DNA from 4 places in the Streptomyces sp. CAU 1734 genome. Region 2 is predicted to be linked to each of the others. Evidence: riboswitches for the same ligand, from Rfam matches in the RefSeq annotation. Region 2 holds a riboswitch; each other region holds the start of a gene.

Region 1 (4,112 bases), on a different contig from region 2:
GCACCGCGTGGGTGTGGACGACGGCCCGGGCGCCGGTGTTGCGGTAGACCTCCAGGTGGAGGGGGAGTTCGCTGGTGGGGCCGAGTGTGCCGATGAGCCGGCGGCCGTCGAGGCCGACCGCGACCGTGTCCGCGTCGGTGAGGCGGTCGTAGGGCACCCCGCTCGGGGTGACCAGGACGACCGGGCCGAGCCGGACGGAGACGTTGCCGGAGGTGCCGACCACCAGGCCCTCCGCGGCGGTTCTGCGAGCCGTGGCGACGACCTCGCGCCAGGCTTGTTCGATCGCTTCTCCAGTGGGGTCAGACATCTGTTCGGTCATACTGGAATCCTGTCAGGCGTCGCCCTGCGCGCACAGGGTGCGACCGTGGGCCACAACAGGCAGATATCCCTAAAAGGTGATGGAAGCCACTTTCTGTCGGCTCAGCTCCGCCGAGCCCGTCCGCACAGCCCCTCCGGACGGAAGCGGAAGGAAAAACCCCGCATGGGGACACCCCGAATCCGACCCCAGTTCACCTTCCGTTCACCCAGGTTACTTACGTTCGCCGGGCCACTGACGTCCAAAGATTGCCTGGGTAAATGGAACACATCACGCTGCTGCTCGCGATTGTGATCGTGACGGCTCTCGTGTTCGATTTCACGAACGGTTTCCACGACACCGCCAACGCGATGGCGACGACCATCTCGACCGGCGCGATGAAGCCCAAGTCCGCGGTGGCCATGTCCGCCGTGCTCAACCTCGTCGGCGCGTTTCTCTCGGTGGAGGTCGCCAAGACGATCTCCAGCGGAATCGTCAACGAGTCAGGCATAACACCAGAAGTGATCTTCGCGGCGCTCGTCGGCGCCATCCTCTGGAATCTTCTGACCTGGCTGGTCGGCCTGCCGTCCAGCTCCTCGCACGCCCTCATGGGCGGCCTGATCGGCGCCACGATCGCCTCGGTCGGCGTCAGCGGAGTCAACGGCGGCACCGTCGTCACCAAGGTGCTGATCCCCGCGATCGCCGCCCCCCTGGTCGCCGGCATCGGCGCGTACCTCGCCTCCCGGCTGACCTACAAGCTCGGTCAGAAGACCGATGAGAAGGCCACCGCGAAGGGCTACCGCGCCGGTCAGATTGCCTCGGCCGGTCTGGTCTCGCTGGCGCACGGCACCAATGACGCGCAGAAGACGATGGGCATCATCACGCTGGCCCTGGTCGCCGGCAATGTGCTCGCCCCCGGCTCGAACCCCCCGATGTGGGTCATCGTCTCCGCCGGTGTCGCCATCGCGCTCGGCACCTACCTCGGCGGCTGGCGCATCATCCGCACCATGGGCAAGGGCCTGACCGACCTCCAGCCGCAGCAGGGCTTCGCCGCCCAGACCAGCGCGGCCAGCGTCATCCTCGCCTCCTCCAACCTCGGCTTCTCGCTCTCAACCACGCACTCCTGCTCCGGCGCGGTGATGGGTGCCGGTCTGGGCCGCAAGGGCGGTGTGGTCCGCTGGTCCACCGCCACCCGGATGTTCGTCGCCTGGGGTCTGACCCTCCCGGCCGCCGGTCTGGTGGCCGCGGGCTCCGAGTACGTGACCAAGCAGGGCGACTGGGGCGTCGCCGTCGTCGCCGCCTTCCTGGTCCTGTCGTCCGCCGCGATCTGGATCTACTCCCGCCGCCAGGTGGTCGACCACACCAACGTCAACGAGGTCGACGAGACGGGCGAGCAGCCCGGCGTCGTGACCACCGCCATCGCGGCCGTCACCCCGCCCCCGGCCGGCCAGGTCGCCGTCCACGACGACTTCAAGACCACCATCCCCTCCCCCACGGCCAACGCCTCCGAGAACGGCCCGGCCAGCCCGGCCGCGGTGTAAGGACAGATCCGTATGAAAATCGACTGGGCAGCCCTCGGCTCCGTCTTCGGCGTGAGCCTCGTCGCCACCGTCGCTCTGGTGGGCCTCTTCGTCATGGGCATCATCGGACTGAGCAAGCAGGCCCCGGCCGACGGCCAAGGCGGTTCCTCCGTGGCCCTGGCCCGGACCGGCGCGTACGCCTGCTTCGCGGCCTGCCTGGCCGCGGTGAGCTACGGGATCTACCTGATCGTCACCTGATACGGCGATCCGGCGGCTGAGCGTGTGCGTGTCACACCGCGGCCGCCGTCCGTCCCGGCCGGCGGGCCGGTCACCTTCTGCGGGGGTGACCGGCCCGTTTGTCATTTCCGCCGGTGGGGTGTGGGCCGCAGCACACTGTCCCGCCGCAGGTCAACGGCAGGTTGACGGGTGTTCTCGCCGCGTGGTGGACTGCCCGGGCCATTACGGCGGCAGCAGAGGAAGCCGGTGCAAATCCGGCGCGGTCCCGCCACTGTCACCGGGAGAGATCCCGGAAGCCAGGAACTCTCGCCGCCGATCAGTCGAACCAGGGCGCGGACACCCTGAGTGAGGACACGAAGCCATGCCCGGCCGCGGTTCAGCCCCTGCCCCAGTGACACCCCCGGCATCACGGGCCGCCCGGACCGGAACCGCGGTCTGAGCGGATGCGTGCCGACCGGGTATTCGCGTACGGCGCCACCGCCGGTCTCATCGGCGATCTGCTGCTCGGCGACCCCCGCCGGGGGCATCCGGTCGCCGCGTTCGGCCGGGCCGCCGGCGCCGTCGAACAGGCTCTGTGGCGGGACCACCGGGGCTGGGGCGCACTGCACACCGCCGTCTGCGCGGGCGGTACCGTCGCCGCCGCCGCGCTGCTCGCGCGCGGGGTGCGCCGGAGTCCCGCGCTCTCCGCGGCGCTGACCGCCGGCACCACCTGGACCGTCCTCGGCGGTACGTCGCTGGCCCGCGAGGCCCGCACCATCGGGGCCGCTCTCACCGCCGGTGATGTGACGGCCGCCCGGGCGCGGCTGCCGCATCTGTGCGGGCGCGACCCGCAGTCGCTGGACGAGCGGGGGATCGCGCGCGCCGTGGTCGAGTCCGTCGCCGAGAACACCTCCGACGCCGTCGTGGGCGCCCTGGTGTGGGGGACCCTCGCCGGTGTGCCCGGACTGGCCGGTTTCCGGGCGGTGAACACCCTGGACGCGATGGTGGGGCACAAATCCCCCCGGTACCGGCGATTCGGCTGGGCCTCGGCGCGGCTGGACGATGTCGTGGGATGGCCCGGTGCCCGGCTGACGGCCGGGCTCGCGGTGCTCGCGGGCGGGGACCCGGTGCGGGCCGTACGGGCCTGGCGGGCCGACGCGCACCGCCATCCGAGCCCCAACGCCGGACCGGTGGAGGCGGCCTTCGCGGGCGCCCTGGGCGTACGGCTGGGCGGCACTCTCGCGTACGGCGGCCGGGTCGAGCACCGGCCGGTGCTCCACGGGGAGGGGCGGCCGGTGGAGGCCGCCGACATCGAACGGGCGGTCCGGCTGTCGCGGCGGGTGAGTGTGCTGGCGCTGGGCGCCGGTCTCGCGGGACGGCTGCTGTGGCGGCGTGTGGTGCGGACCGACAGGGAAGGGAAGTGACCCGGTGAACGGGCGCGGACGGGGCGGCGGGCTGCTGGTCGCCGGTACGACATCCGATGCGGGCAAGAGCGTGGTCACCGCCGGGATCTGCCGCTGGCTGGTGCGGCGCGGGGTGAAGGTGGCCCCCTTCAAGGGGCAGAACATGTCCCTCAATTCCTTTGTGACCCGGGAGGGCGCGGAGATCGGCCGGGCGCAGGCGATGCAGGCGCAGGCCGCCCGGGCCGAGCCGAGCGCGCTGATGAATCCGGTGCTGCTGAAGCCCGGCGGTGACCGCAGCAGCCAGGTGGTCCTCATGGGCAAGCCGGTGGGTGAGCTGAGTGCGCGCGGCTACCACGGCGGACGCCAGGAGGCCCTGCTCTCCACGGTGGTGGGGTGTCTGGAGGAGCTGCTGAGCACCCATGACGCCGTGATCTGCGAGGGCGCGGGCAGTCCGGCCGAGATCAATCTGCGGCGGACCGACATCGTGAACATGGGTGTCGCACGGGCCGCGCGGCTCCCGGTGCTGGTGGTCGGCGACATCGACCGGGGCGGTGTCTTCGCCTCCTTCTTCGGCACCACGGCGCTGCTGAGCGCCGAGGACCAGAGCCTGGTGGCGGGGTATCTGGTCAATAAATTCCGGGGCGATGTCTCGCTGCTGGAGCCCGGCCTGGACATGCT
Region 2 (4,112 bases):
TTACCTCCACGACCCGGTCGTGCACTCCGTCGACCCGTCCGCGGGCGCGGTCACCACGATGGAGCACCACGTCCTCCATGTGCAGGCGGCCGACAAGTTCGCCACGACCACCGAGATCGCGGCCCGCGACGGCCGGGTGATCATGTTCCTGGACACCAAGCGCGCGGTCGACCGGCTCACCAAGCACCTGCTGAGCAGCGGTGTGCGGGCGGCCGGCCTGCACGGCGGCAAGTCGCAGTCCCAGCGCACCCGCACGCTCGACCAGTTCAAGACGGGTCATGTGACCGTGCTGGTGGCGACCAATGTCGCCGCGCGCGGTATCCATGTCGACAATCTCGACCTCGTCGTCAATGTCGACCCGCCGGCCGACCACAAGGACTATCTGCACCGCGGCGGCCGTACCGCCAGGGCCGGTGAGTCCGGACTGGTCGTCACCCTCGTCCTGCCCGAGCAGCGCCGCGAGATGAACCGGCTGATGTCGGACGCCGGTATCGCCCCCCAGACCACCCAGGTCCGCTCGGGCGAGGCCGAACTGAGCCGTATCACCGGCGCGCAGGCCCCCTCCGGTGTACCGGTGACCGTCAGCGCGCCCGTGGTCCAGCGGCCCAAGCAGCGCGGCGGAGCGCCGTTCCGCGGCCGGGGCACCCGCCCGGGCCAGCCCGGCCGCGCCGCCGGCACCTCCCGCCGCACGGCGGAGTCGCGCCAGACCGCCGAGGCCCGCAAGGCCGCGCGGGTCCGCCGCAGCGCCTGATCCACCGGGGCCCCGGCCGGGGCCCGATGCCGTACGGCTCTCTCCGGCACCCGCCGGGGAGAGCCCCCGACAGGACGTCTCGCCGAGGCGTCCTGTCCGCGTTTGCGGCAATGGCCGCCTCTGCCGAGTACCGTCCCTTGCCGTCTCATCGGTGACCCGGTATTGACGCGGTACTGAAAGAGGATGATGAGCTCCGGCTCGTAAGGGCCGGAATGCCGAATATGGCTGCACCGGATTCATCGCCCGATGCGGGGCGGAATCCGGCTTTCCCGCCCGCTGTCCTCCCGTCCGGCCGGATCGCTTTCGCGGTCATGCATTCCGGCGGGGGAAACGGGCGAATCAGCCGTACCCGTCGGCGTCTTCCCGGTGCGCCGCACGTGTTCCGCCGGACGCCGGGGCGGGCGGGCGGCGGCCCGGCCGGGGCTCGCGGAGACCCCCGTACGCCCCCTGTGAGCCGCCCCACCGGCCCGCCGCCGCCCTGCCGGGCGACGAAGTCCGGCACGGGCGTCCCGGCGGGCGGCGGTGCCGCCGAGGGCCCTCTCGCGCCCGTGCGCCGGGGCTCCGCATATCGCGGTCGGGATGCCGCCCCGCTATCATCGGGCAATGGTTCATCGGGCACGGGGCCCGATGCTTGTTGGGGGTTGTCGTGGTAGCTGGTCGTGTGGTGCGTTTCGACGGTGTACGGGGTTATGGATTCATCGCTCCCGATCACGGCGGGGAGGATGTATTCCTTCATGTGAACGACATGCTGATGCCCGAGTCGCAGGTGCATTCGGGTGTCGCGGTCGAATTCGAGATCGAGATGGGTGACCGCGGTCTGAAGGCGTCGTCCGTCCGGCTCGCGAAGGGGGCCGTGGGCGCCGCTCCCGCGGTGCCGGCCGCGGCCAGGCATCTGGACGGCGAGGATCCCATGTGCGATGTGCTCAGTGTCAGTGAATTCTCGCGGGATGTGACCGAGCTCCTTCTCGCGGCCGTGCCCTCGCTGACCGGGGATCAGATTCTGCGGATCCGCAATGAGATGGTGCAGTTCGGCAAGCGCCACGGCTGGACCGAGGGCTGACCGGCCTTGCCCGCCGGGCCGAGCCGAGTGCGGGAGAGTGAAGTGAACCGGAACCGGGTGCCCTGACGGCGCCCGGTTCCGCCGCGTTGCGCCCCTGTCGCACTCCCGGTTCCGCCGCGTTCCGCCGCCCTGCCGTGCTCCCGCTTCCCGGCCCGGCCGCCGTCCGCCGCGGCGAAGTACGCCAAATCCCCTGGTACACCGCGATGTTCGGGCTACGATGCGTCTGCTCCGGTCCGTACCGGGGTGGACAATTTCATGCGCACACGTCGGGGAAAGCCGGTGGGAATCCGGCGCTGACCTGCAACCGTGAGCAGCGCTCCCGCGCTGCGAGCCGGACCGCCCGGTGTGCCGCGCGCGTCGCTTCCCACTGTCACGGTCTGCAGCGCGGAGCCCCCGATCCACCGGCACCCCGGTGCCCGGCCCGCCCACCGGCGGACCGGAACCGGACGGATCCCGGGTCGTGTGGGGTCGTGCGGCGGACCCCCTGCCCGAAAGGCCCCACCGTGCGCCAGACACTCGCCCGCCGTGCCGTGATATCCGCCGCAGTACTCGGCCTCACCCTCACCGCGACCCCCGCCGTCGCCACCACCGGGACCGTCGACACCAACAAGCCCGTCAGGGTCACCCTCACCGTGCAGGGCCCCGAGGGCAGGCTCTTCAAGGGGAGCATCCGCACCAAGGGCCACGACGTGACCCCCGCGACGGGCGGCACCCACAAGTGTGACGGCACCAATGGCGGGCAGTACGCCACCCCCGTGCCCACGCCGACCGCGGCGCTCGACGACGCCGCGCGGAAGAGACACTTCACCTGGGACGGCACCTGGTACCCCTCCTTCGACGACTACTTCGTCGAGAGCGTCAAGGGTGTCAGCGGCGGCCCCTCCGCGTACTGGAACATCTCCGTGAACGGTGTCTCCACCCCGGTCGGCGGCTGCCAGTTCAAGCTGAACGCCGGCGACAAGGTCGCCTTCACCTGGACCGCCTTCTAGGCCGTCTCTCACGGATCTTGCCGGGCTCGCGTGCCCGGCACGCAGGCCACCCGGGCCCGGCGGCCCGGGTGGCGCCCCCGCTCCCCGGTCCAGCCCGATCCGTGCGAGACGGCCCGGCCGGGTGCGCCGGTCCGCCCCCTCGCCCGGGGCCGGACCGGCGCACCGCCGGCCGGTCGCCCACAGCTCGAACACCCCCTGTTCGACGCGCTGGTGAGCGCGGTGAGGCTCCGCCGGCACGGCATCACCGGCCCCTTTCGCCCCAGGGTCACCAATCTTCCGGCATACCGGATTTCAGCGATGGAAACGGGCTACAGTTTCAGCCACGCGCCAAGGTCACAGGGGGCAGATGTGGATCCTTTGCTGTTGGCAGCGGGAACCGCCGTGGTGTCCGCGATCACCGCCGAGGCATGGGCCGAGGCCCGCCAGGCGGTGATAGGTCTCTGGCAGCGCTTCACTCCGCAGGGGCGGACCGAGAGCATCGCGCTCGCCCTCGACGAGGACGCCCGGGCCATCGAGGCCGCCGCCGCGGACACCCCGGCCGATGACCGGGTCGCCCTCCGCCGGGAGCAGTTGGCCGAGGACTGGCAGAACAACTTCCGGATGCTGCTCCGCGACCACCCCGAGGCCCGGGAAGCCGTGATCGCCCTGGTCCGCGACGAGCTCGCGCCCCGGATCCCCGAGGAGCGGCAGCGGGAGCAGATCATCAACCGCATCACCCATGTCACGGTGCACAGCGTCACGGTGCGGGACGAGGGACGGTCCGTCGTCGCGGGCGGCGATGTGACGGAGAACCACCGGGGGTGAGCGGGGGACCGGATTCCGCCGCCGGGGCCGGGCGCCCGCCCGGCGCGCACTCCTCCGTGTCGGTCGGAGCCGTCTCGGCCCGCGACCACGCGACCGTGCACATCGCCGGACAGGACATCGTCCTCGTCACCGGCACCCCCTACCGGCTCACCCCCTGGCCCGCCGTCCCCGAGCTCCTCACCTGGGTGGACGCGCGGACCCAGCCCAGCCGGCTCCTCAAGGCGGGCAACGGAGTGGTCCCCTTCCGCCGGCGGGAGGCGGAGATGGACGCCTTCCACACCTGGCGCCTGACCGGCGGCGCGATCCGCATTCAGCTCATCCACGGGGGCGGCGGGCAGGGCAAGACCCGCTTCGCCGACGAGGTGGCCCGCCGCTCGATGGAACGCGGCTGGGGTGTCTGGTCCGCCCCCGCCCTCCGCAGAACCGACGCGAGCGGTGTCTTCACCGGTCCCACCCCGGCGGAGCTGAGCGGCGCGCGCGGCATGCTGGTCGTCGTCGACTACGCCGA
Region 3 (4,112 bases), on a different contig from region 2:
GGCGGCCACGCCGCCCACCACGACCAGGGTGCCGACTCCGTACTCGGCGCAGGCCGCGACGGCCTTGCGGGTCAGTACATCCGCCACCGCCTCCTGGAGCGCCGCCGCGCCGTCCGCGACCGGCACTCCGGTCTCCCGCCGGCTCTCCGCCCAGCGCGCGGCGGCCGTCTTGAGCCCGGAGAAGGAGAAGTCGTACGCGGAGTCGCGCGGTCCGGTCAGCGGGCGCGGGAACCGGACCGCCTTCGGGTCGCCGTCCCGGGCCGCCCGGTCGATGGCCGGACCACCGGGGTAGGGGAGGCCGAAGACCCGGGCCACCTTGTCGAAGCACTCGCCCGCGGCGTCGTCGATGGTGTCCCCGAGATGGGCGATCGGGTCGCGCGCCAGGTCCCGTACGAGCAGCAGCGAGGTGTGGCCGCCGGAGACGATCAGCACCATGCAGGGGTCGGGGAGCGGTCCGTGTTCCAGGGTGTCCGCCGCCACATGCCCGGCGAGGTGGTGCACGCCGTACAGCGGTACGCCGAGGGAGTACGCCAGTGTCTTCGCGCCGGCCACGCCGACCTGGAGCGCGCCGGAGAGGCCCGGACCGGTGGTCACCGCCACGGCGCCGATGTCGGACAGCCGCAGACCGGCGTCGTCCAGCGCCCGGCCGATGACCGGATTGAGTGCGTGGATGTGCGCGCGGGCGGCGATCTCCGGCACCACACCGCCGAAGCGGGCATGCTCGTCCATGCTGGTCGCCACGGCGTGACCCAGCAGTACCCCGTCCCTCACCAGTCCCGCACCGGTCTCGTCGCACGACGACTCGATGCCCAGCACGATCCGCGAAGCGGCCATGAGCGGCCTCCTCTGTCTCTTCACCCGAGCCCTGCTCTTGCGGATCGATTGTAGTTGCACAAAATGTGCAGTAAGGGGCGGCGGGCCGGGACGGAGGGCCCGGAGGGGCGGTCAGTGGCCGCGGGGCGCGTACATGATGACCGCCATGCCGGCCAGGCAGATCAGCGCGCCGGCGACATCGAAGCGGTCCGGCCGGTAGCCGTCGGCGACCACACCCCAGGCGATCGACCCGGCGACGAAGATTCCCCCGTACGCGGCCAGGACGCGCCCGAACTCGGCGTCCGGCTGGAGGGTGGCGACGACTCCGTAGAGACCGAGCGCGATGACACCGGCGCCGATCCAGATCCAGCCCCGGTGTTCCCGGATGCCCTGCCAGACGAGCCAGGCGCCTCCGATCTCCAGCAGGGCGGCGACGGCGAACAGGGCGAGGGAGCGGGCGACGAGCACGGCTGCGGGTACTTTCCGGTGGTGAGCGGGGTGACGGACGGTCCTGGGACATGGTGTCAGGGGTGCGCGGCACCCCGCTGTTGTCTCAAAACGCATACCGGTATTCGGACAATGATGTTCTTCCCGCCCTTCTGGCCTCTACCCTGGCGGGGCAGCTGGTTCGCCCTGCCCGCCAGGCAGACGCGTCGCAAGAGGGAACCCGGTGAGAATCCGGGACTGCCCCGCAGCGGTGAGTGGGAACGACCGCCGTCATACGCACTGGGTCCGCACGGGCCCGGGAAGCGACGGCCAGTAGGTGTTCCGTACGCCGGAACGTGCCCGCGAGTCCGAAGACCTGCCCGCTGTCCGCGCACGGCCCCCGTGCGCGGTGATCCCGGTGACCTCGTGGGCGGGTCGGCGCAGAAGAGACGGATGCGTATGCCGTTCGGGCATGCGCCGTGAATCCGTCTCCGTTCGTCATCCCTTCGCGCCCTCGGCCCCGTCATCCGGGATCCGTCAGGAGAGAAACTCGCGAAGGAGAGTTCTGTGACATCGAAGCCCGCAGCCGCGGCAGAGGCCACTGTGTACGGATACCCGCGACAGGGCCGGGGCCGGGAGTTGAAGAAGGCGATCGAGGGCTTCTGGAAGGGCCGCGTCACCGCCGACGCCCTCCGGGAGACCGCGGCGGGCCTTCGCCGGACGAACTGGCGGCAGCTCGCCGACGCCGGCGTCCGCGAGGTGCCGACCGGCGACTTCTCGTACTACGACCATGTGCTCGACACCAGTGTCATGGTCGGCGCCATCCCCGCGCGGCACCGCGAAGCCGTCGCCGCCGACGCGCTCGGCGGCTACTTCGCCATGGCGCGCGGCACCCAGGACGTCGCGCCCCTGGAGATGACCAAGTGGTTCGACACCAACTACCACTACCTGGTGCCCGAACTCGGCCCGGACACCGTCTTCGCCGCCGACCCGGCCAAGCAGGTCGCGGAGCTCACCGAGGCCCTCGCCCTCGGCCACACCGGCCGCCCCGTCCTCGTCGGACCGGTGACCTATCTGCTGCTCGCCAAGCCCGCCCCGGGCGTGGCCGCCGACTTCGAGCCGCTGACCCTGCTGGACCGGCTGCTGCCGGTGTACGCGGAAGTCCTCGCCGATCTGCGGGCGGCCGGCGCCGAGTGGGTCCAGCTCGACGAGCCCGCCCTCGTACAGGACCGCACCCCGGCCGAGCTCAGTGCCGCCGCCCGCGCCTACCGCGACCTCGGGGGACTGACCGACCGCCCGAAGCTGCTGGTCGCCTCCTACTTCGACCGGCTCGGCGACGCCCTGCCCGTACTCGCCAAGGCCCCCGTCGACGGTCTCGCGATCGACTTCACCGAATCCGCCGCCGCCAACCTCGCCGACCTCGCCGCCGCCGGCGGGCTGCCCGGTAAGCGCCTGGTCGCCGGAGTGGTCAACGGCCGCAACATCTGGATCAACGACTACGAGAAGTCCCTGGCCACTCTCGGCACCCTGCTCGGCCTCGCCGGCCGGGTCGATGTGGCCGCCTCCTGCTCGCTGCTGCACGTACCGCTCGACGCCGCCGCCGAGCGCGACATCGATCCGCAGGTGGCCCGCTGGCTCGCCTTCGCGCAGCAGAAGACCGAGGAGATCGTCACCCTCGCGCGCGGCCTCGGCCAGGGCACCGGAGCCATCGCGGCCGAACTCGCCGCCAACCGTGCCGATCTCGCCTCCCGCGCCGGGTCCGCGCTCACCCGCGACCCGGCGGTCCGGGCCCGTACCGCCGCCGTCACCGACGCCGACGGCCGCCGCTCCCTGCCCTACACCGAACGCACCGCCGCCCAGCGGGCCCACCTCGGCCTGCCCCTGCTGCCGACCACCACCATCGGTTCCTTCCCGCAGACCACCGAGCTGCGGACGGCCCGCGCCGATCTGCGCGCCGGACGGATCGACACCGCCGGATACGACGAGCGCATCCGCGGGGAGATCCGTGAGGTGCTTGCCTTCCAGGAGAAGGCCGGCATCGACGTACTGGTGCACGGCGAACCCGAGCGCAACGACATGGTGCAGTACTTCGCGGAACAGCTCGTCGGCTATCTCGCCACCCAGCACGGCTGGGTGCAGTCGTACGGCACCCGCTATGTCCGGCCGCCGATCCTCGCGGGCGACATCTCCCGTCCGGAGCCGATGACGGTCGGCTGGACCACCTACGCCCAGTCCCTGACCGAGCGGCCCGTCAAGGGCATGCTCACCGGCCCGGTCACCATGCTGGCCTGGTCCTTCGTCCGCGACGACCAGCCGCTCGGCGACACCGCGCGACAGGTCGCCCTCGCACTGCGCGACGAGGTGCTCGATCTGGAGGCCGCCGGAACCTCCGTCATCCAGGTCGACGAACCGGCGCTCCGCGAGACACTCCCGCTGCGCGCCGCCGACCACGCCGGCTATCTGGACTGGGCCACCGAGTCCTTCCGGCTCACCACCGCGGGCGTCCGGCCGGAGACCCAGATCCACACCCATATGTGCTACGCCGAATTCGGCGACATCGTCCAGGCCATCGACGACCTCGACGCCGATGTCATCAGCCTGGAGGCGGCCCGCTCGCACATGCAGGTCGCCACCGAACTCGCCGCCCACGGCTACCCCCGCGAGGCCGGGCCCGGGGTCTACGACATCCACTCCCCGCGGGTGCCGAGCGCGGAGGAGGCCGCGGCCCTGCTCCGCAAGGGGCTGACCGCGATTCCGGCCGAACGCCTCTGGGTCAACCCCGACTGCGGACTGAAGACCCGCGGCTGGCCCGAGACCCGCGCCTCGCTGGAGAACCTGGTCGCCGCGGCGCGCACCGTCCGCGCCGAGCTGGC
Region 4 (4,112 bases), on a different contig from region 2:
ACCCTGATGACCCTCCAGATCGTGATGTTCGCCTTCCTCGCGGTCGAGCTGGTCGGTGTCACGGCCGGTGAGTCCAAGGACCCGGAGAAGAACCTTCCCAAGGCGATCAACACCGTGCCGATCCGGATCGCCGTCTTCTACATCGGCGCGCTGATCATGATCCTGTCGGTAGTCTCCTGGACCAACTTCCAGCCCGGTGTCTCCCCCTTCGTCGCCGCCTTCGACGAGATGGGCCTCCAGGTCGGCGCGGCCATCGTGAACTTCGTCGTGCTCACCGCCGCGCTGTCGTCCTGCAACTCCGGCATGTACTCCACCGGCCGGATGCTGCGCGACCTCGCGCTCAACAGCCAGGGCCCGAAGATCTTCACCCGGCTGACCCGCAACGGCACCCCGCTGATCGGCACCACCTTCTCGGCAGGGCTGATGCTGATCGGTGTCTGGATCAACTACCAGTGGCCCGGCGACGCCTTCAACAAGATCGTCTCCTTCGCCACCATCTCCGGCATGTGGGCCTGGATCATGATCCTGGCCAGTCACATCCGCTACCGGGCCAAGGCCGACCGCGGCGAGGTGGCGCAGTCCTCCTTCAAGGCCCCCGGAGCCCCCTGGACGAGCTGGTTCGCGCTCGCCTTCATCGGCATGGTGATCGTGCTCATGGGGATCGACAAGGACGCGCGGATCTCGCTCTACTGCGCCCCCGTCTGGGCGCTGGGGCTGGCCGTCGCCTACCTCGTACTGAAGAAGAAGGACCCGCAGGGCGCGGCGTTCAGCAAGGCCGGCGCGGGCAGGGGCTGACCCTCGCGCGGACGGACGGCCCGGGGCACCGCCCCGGGCCGCCCGCGGCGGGCTGCTTATCCTGATCGGCATGCTGACGCTGACCCAGGCTCTCTTCGACCAGATCGTGGCGCACTCCCGCGCGGACCACCCGGATGAGGCATGCGGCGTGGTCGCGGGCCCGGCGGGCACCGACCGGCCCGAGCGGTTCATCCCCATGCTGAACGCCGCCCGCTCGCCCACGTTCTACGAGTTCGACTCGGCGGATCTCCTCAAGCTCTACCGGGAGATGGACGACAACGACGAAGAGCCGGTGATCATCTACCACTCGCACACCGCGACCGAGGCGTACCCGTCCCGTACGGACATCTCGTACGCGAATGAACCCGGCGCCCACTACGTCCTGGTCTCCACCGCCGACAACGACGACGCGGGCCCCTTCCAGTTCCGCTCCTTCCGGATCGTCGCCGGTGAGGTGAGCGAGGAAGAGGTCAAGATCGTGGCTGCATACTGATCCCGTCGGAAGATCCGACAAGTGGGCGGCTGGACCCAGGAAGCCGGTGCGAATCCGGCGCGGTCCCGCCACTGTGACCGAGCGCTCCCGTCCGCGGGGCGCTCGCCAGCCAGGAACTGACCTGCCGCCTTCTCCCAGCACCAAGGGGACGTGGAAATCCCCGGAGGAGGCCGTACCCCGTCATGTCCAGGCGCCGTTCCGCCCTGATGTCCGCCGCGCTGCTGCTCCCGCTCGCCCTCACCGGCTGCGGTGGTGAGACCGAGAAGAAGACCGATGCCGCGAAGCCGGCCCCCGGATTCCCGTACACCGTCGACAACTGCGGTGTGAAGACCACCTACCAGGCGCCCCCGAAGCGGGCCGTGACCATGAACCAGCACGTCACCGAGGTCATGCTGGAGCTCGGTCTGGAGAAGTCCCTGGTCGGCACCGCCTATCTCGACGACCAGGTGCTGCCGGAGTACGCGAAGGCGTACGCCGCGATACCCGTACTCGCCAAGGAGTACCCCTCCAAGGAGAAGCTGCTCGCCGCCAACCCCGACTTCGTCTACGGCGGCTACGCGAGCGCCTTCGAGGCCAAGGACGGCCGGACCCGCCAGGAGCTGAAGAAGTCCGGCATCGACAGCCGCCTCAATCTGGAGTACTGCACCAAGTCGAAGACCACCCTGGACGATGTGTACCGGGAGGTCGACGAGGTCGGCCGCACCTTCGGCGCCGGTGACCGGGCGAAGAAGTGGATCGAGGCGTCACGGGCCTCCGTCGCCGCGACCGGCGAGAAGCTGAAGGGGCGGAAGGCCGTCTCCGTCTTCGTGTACGACAGCGGCGACAAGACCGCCTTCACGGCCGGCGGCAAGGGCATCGGCAATGAGCTGATCACCCGCGCGGGCGGCCGGAATGTCTTCGCCGACCTCGACAAGACCTTCGGCGACGCCACCTGGGAGCAGGTGGTGGCCCGCAAGCCCGAGATCGTCGTGATCTACGACTACGGCAAGACCAGCGTCGAGCAGAAGAAGCAGCGGCTGCTGGAGGACCCGGCGCTCCGCGATGTCCCGGCGATCAAGAACAAGCGGTTCGCCGTGCTGCCGCTCTCCGACGCGGTCGTCGGGGTCCGGATGCCCGACGCCATCACCAAGCTGGCCGCGCAGCTCGCGCCGGAGACCGCGCGGTGACCTCCGACGTCTCCTCCCGGCCGCCGCTCGTGAAGGAGGGGCGGCCGGGGGCGGCGCCCCGGGCGGGTGCCGCCGCCCGGCTGCGGTACCCGGCCGTGGTCACCGGCCTGCTGGCCGCCCTCGCGGCGGCCGTCGTGGCCGGTCTGGCCGCCGGCTCCGTCTCCATCCCGCCCGGACAGGTGATCGAGGCCCTGCTGCCGGGGGCGGCGCCGAGCCCCTTCCGGACGATCGTCGTCGATGTACGGCTGCCCCGGGTGCTGCTCGGCGCGGCCGTCGGCGCCGGGCTCGCCGTGGTCGGCACGGTCCTCCAGGCGCTGGTACGGAACCGGCTCGCCGACCCGTTTCTGCTCGGGATCTCCTCCGGGGCGTCCACCGGCGCGGTCGTGGTGCTCACCCTCGGGGTCGGGGCCACCACCGCCGTCGCGATGCCCGCCGGGGCGTTCGCCGGGGCGCTGGTCGCGCTGGCCCTCGTCTACGGACTGGCCCGCGGCGGCGGCACGATGAGCGGCACCCGGCTGGTGCTGGCCGGTGTGACCGTCTCGTACATCCTCTCCGCCGTCACCACCCTCGTACTGGTCGCCTCCGCGCGGCCCGAGCACTTCCGCGAGGCGCTCTACTGGTCGCTGGGCGGGCTCGGCAGCGCCCGCTGGGACACCCTCTGGGCGCCCGGCATCGTGGTCTGCCTGGGGCTGCCGCTGCTGCTCTCACTCGCCCGGCCGCTGGATCTGCTGCTGGTGGGGGAGGAGGGGGCGACCGTGCTCGGCCTCGATGTCGCCCGCTTCCGGGCCGCCGTCTTCGTCCTGGTCTCGCTGATCACCGCGGTACTCGTCTCGGCGAGCGGCGCGGTCGGCTTCATCGGCCTGATGGTCCCCCACGCGGCCCGGCTGCTGGTCGGCGCCACCCACCGGGCGCTGCTCCCGGTGGCCGCGCTGGCCGGCGCCGTCGCGCTGATCGTCGCCGATCTGGGCGCGCGTACCCTCTTCGCCCCACAGGACATTCCGGTCGGGGTGCTGACCGCGCTCATCGGCGGACCGCTCTTCCTCTGGCTGATGCGCAGCCGTACCGCACAGGGAGCCGCGCTGTGAAGGTCATTCCTCCCCCGCCCGGCAGCGCGGCGCTCACCCTCGACGGGGTCGGGTACGCCACCGGCGGCCGCACCCTGCTGCGCGGTGTCGGTCTCGACGTCCGTCCCGGTGAGACGGCCGGCCTGGTCGGCCCCAACGGCAGCGGCAAGACCACACTGCTCCGCTGTGTGTACGGCACCCTCCGCCCCACCGCGGGAACGATCCGGCTCGACGACACCGATCTGCTCGCCCTCGGTGCCCGCGCCCGCGCCCAGCGGGTCGCGGGGGTGCCGCAGGAGAGCCCCGCCGAATTCGAGCTGACCGTCCGCGAGATCGTCGCGATGGGCCGCTCCCCGCACAAGCGGTTCTGGGAGCCCTCGGACTCCGGGGACACCGCCCTGGTGGACGAGGCGCTCGCCCGGCTCGGCGTCGCGGAACTGGCCGACCGGCTCTTCCCCTCCCTCTCCGGCGGGGAGCGCCAGCGGGCCCTGGTGGCACGCGCGCTGGTCCAGCGGCCCGAACTGCTCATCCTGGACGAGCCCACCAACCATCTCGACATCCGATACCAGCTGGAGATCCTCGGCCTCATCCGCA

What was found. A riboswitch is a leader RNA that binds a small molecule or an ion and turns the genes downstream of it on or off. The one in region 2 is predicted to bind cobalamin.
Region 1: linked by a shared signal. The riboswitch ahead of AAFN69_RS24720 (cobalamin biosynthesis protein) and the one ahead of AAFN69_RS30950 (DUF4430 domain-containing protein) in region 2 are both predicted to bind cobalamin.
Region 3: linked by a shared signal. The riboswitch ahead of metE (5-methyltetrahydropteroyltriglutamate--homocysteine S-methyltransferase) and the one ahead of AAFN69_RS30950 (DUF4430 domain-containing protein) in region 2 are both predicted to bind cobalamin.
Region 4: linked by a shared signal. The riboswitch ahead of AAFN69_RS30645 (ABC transporter substrate-binding protein) and the one ahead of AAFN69_RS30950 (DUF4430 domain-containing protein) in region 2 are both predicted to bind cobalamin.

What each region holds. Positions count from the first base shown of each region.
Region 1 is NZ_JBDQQP010000013.1:53,822-57,933, forward strand. It holds gene AAFN69_RS24705 (class II aldolase/adducin family protein) at 1-307, opposite strand, end outside; gene AAFN69_RS24710 (inorganic phosphate transporter) at 577-1,836, shown strand; gene AAFN69_RS24715 (hypothetical protein) at 1,849-2,073, shown strand; cobalamin riboswitch at 2,241-2,379, shown strand; gene AAFN69_RS24720 (cobalamin biosynthesis protein) at 2,496-3,455, shown strand; gene AAFN69_RS24725 (cobyric acid synthase) at 3,460-4,112, shown strand, end outside.
Region 2 is NZ_JBDQQP010000021.1:26,096-30,207, forward strand. It holds gene AAFN69_RS30940 (DEAD/DEAH box helicase) at 1-751, shown strand, start outside; gene AAFN69_RS30945 (cold shock domain-containing protein) at 1,398-1,811, shown strand; cobalamin riboswitch at 2,034-2,171, shown strand; gene AAFN69_RS30950 (DUF4430 domain-containing protein) at 2,315-2,800, shown strand; gene AAFN69_RS30955 (hypothetical protein) at 3,164-3,604, shown strand; gene AAFN69_RS30960 (tetratricopeptide repeat protein) at 3,601-4,112, shown strand, end outside.
Region 3 is NZ_JBDQQP010000002.1:380,915-385,026, reverse strand. It holds gene tsaD (tRNA (adenosine(37)-N6)-threonylcarbamoyltransferase complex transferase subunit TsaD) at 1-834, opposite strand, end outside; gene AAFN69_RS05420 (YnfA family protein) at 946-1,281, opposite strand; cobalamin riboswitch at 1,421-1,638, shown strand; gene metE (5-methyltetrahydropteroyltriglutamate--homocysteine S-methyltransferase) at 1,807-4,112, shown strand, end outside.
Region 4 is NZ_JBDQQP010000020.1:108,305-112,416, forward strand. It holds gene AAFN69_RS30635 (amino acid permease) at 1-795, shown strand, start outside; gene AAFN69_RS30640 (M67 family metallopeptidase) at 866-1,288, shown strand; cobalamin riboswitch at 1,282-1,428, shown strand; gene AAFN69_RS30645 (ABC transporter substrate-binding protein) at 1,471-2,454, shown strand; gene AAFN69_RS30650 (iron ABC transporter permease) at 2,535-3,539, shown strand; gene AAFN69_RS30655 (ABC transporter ATP-binding protein) at 3,536-4,112, shown strand, end outside.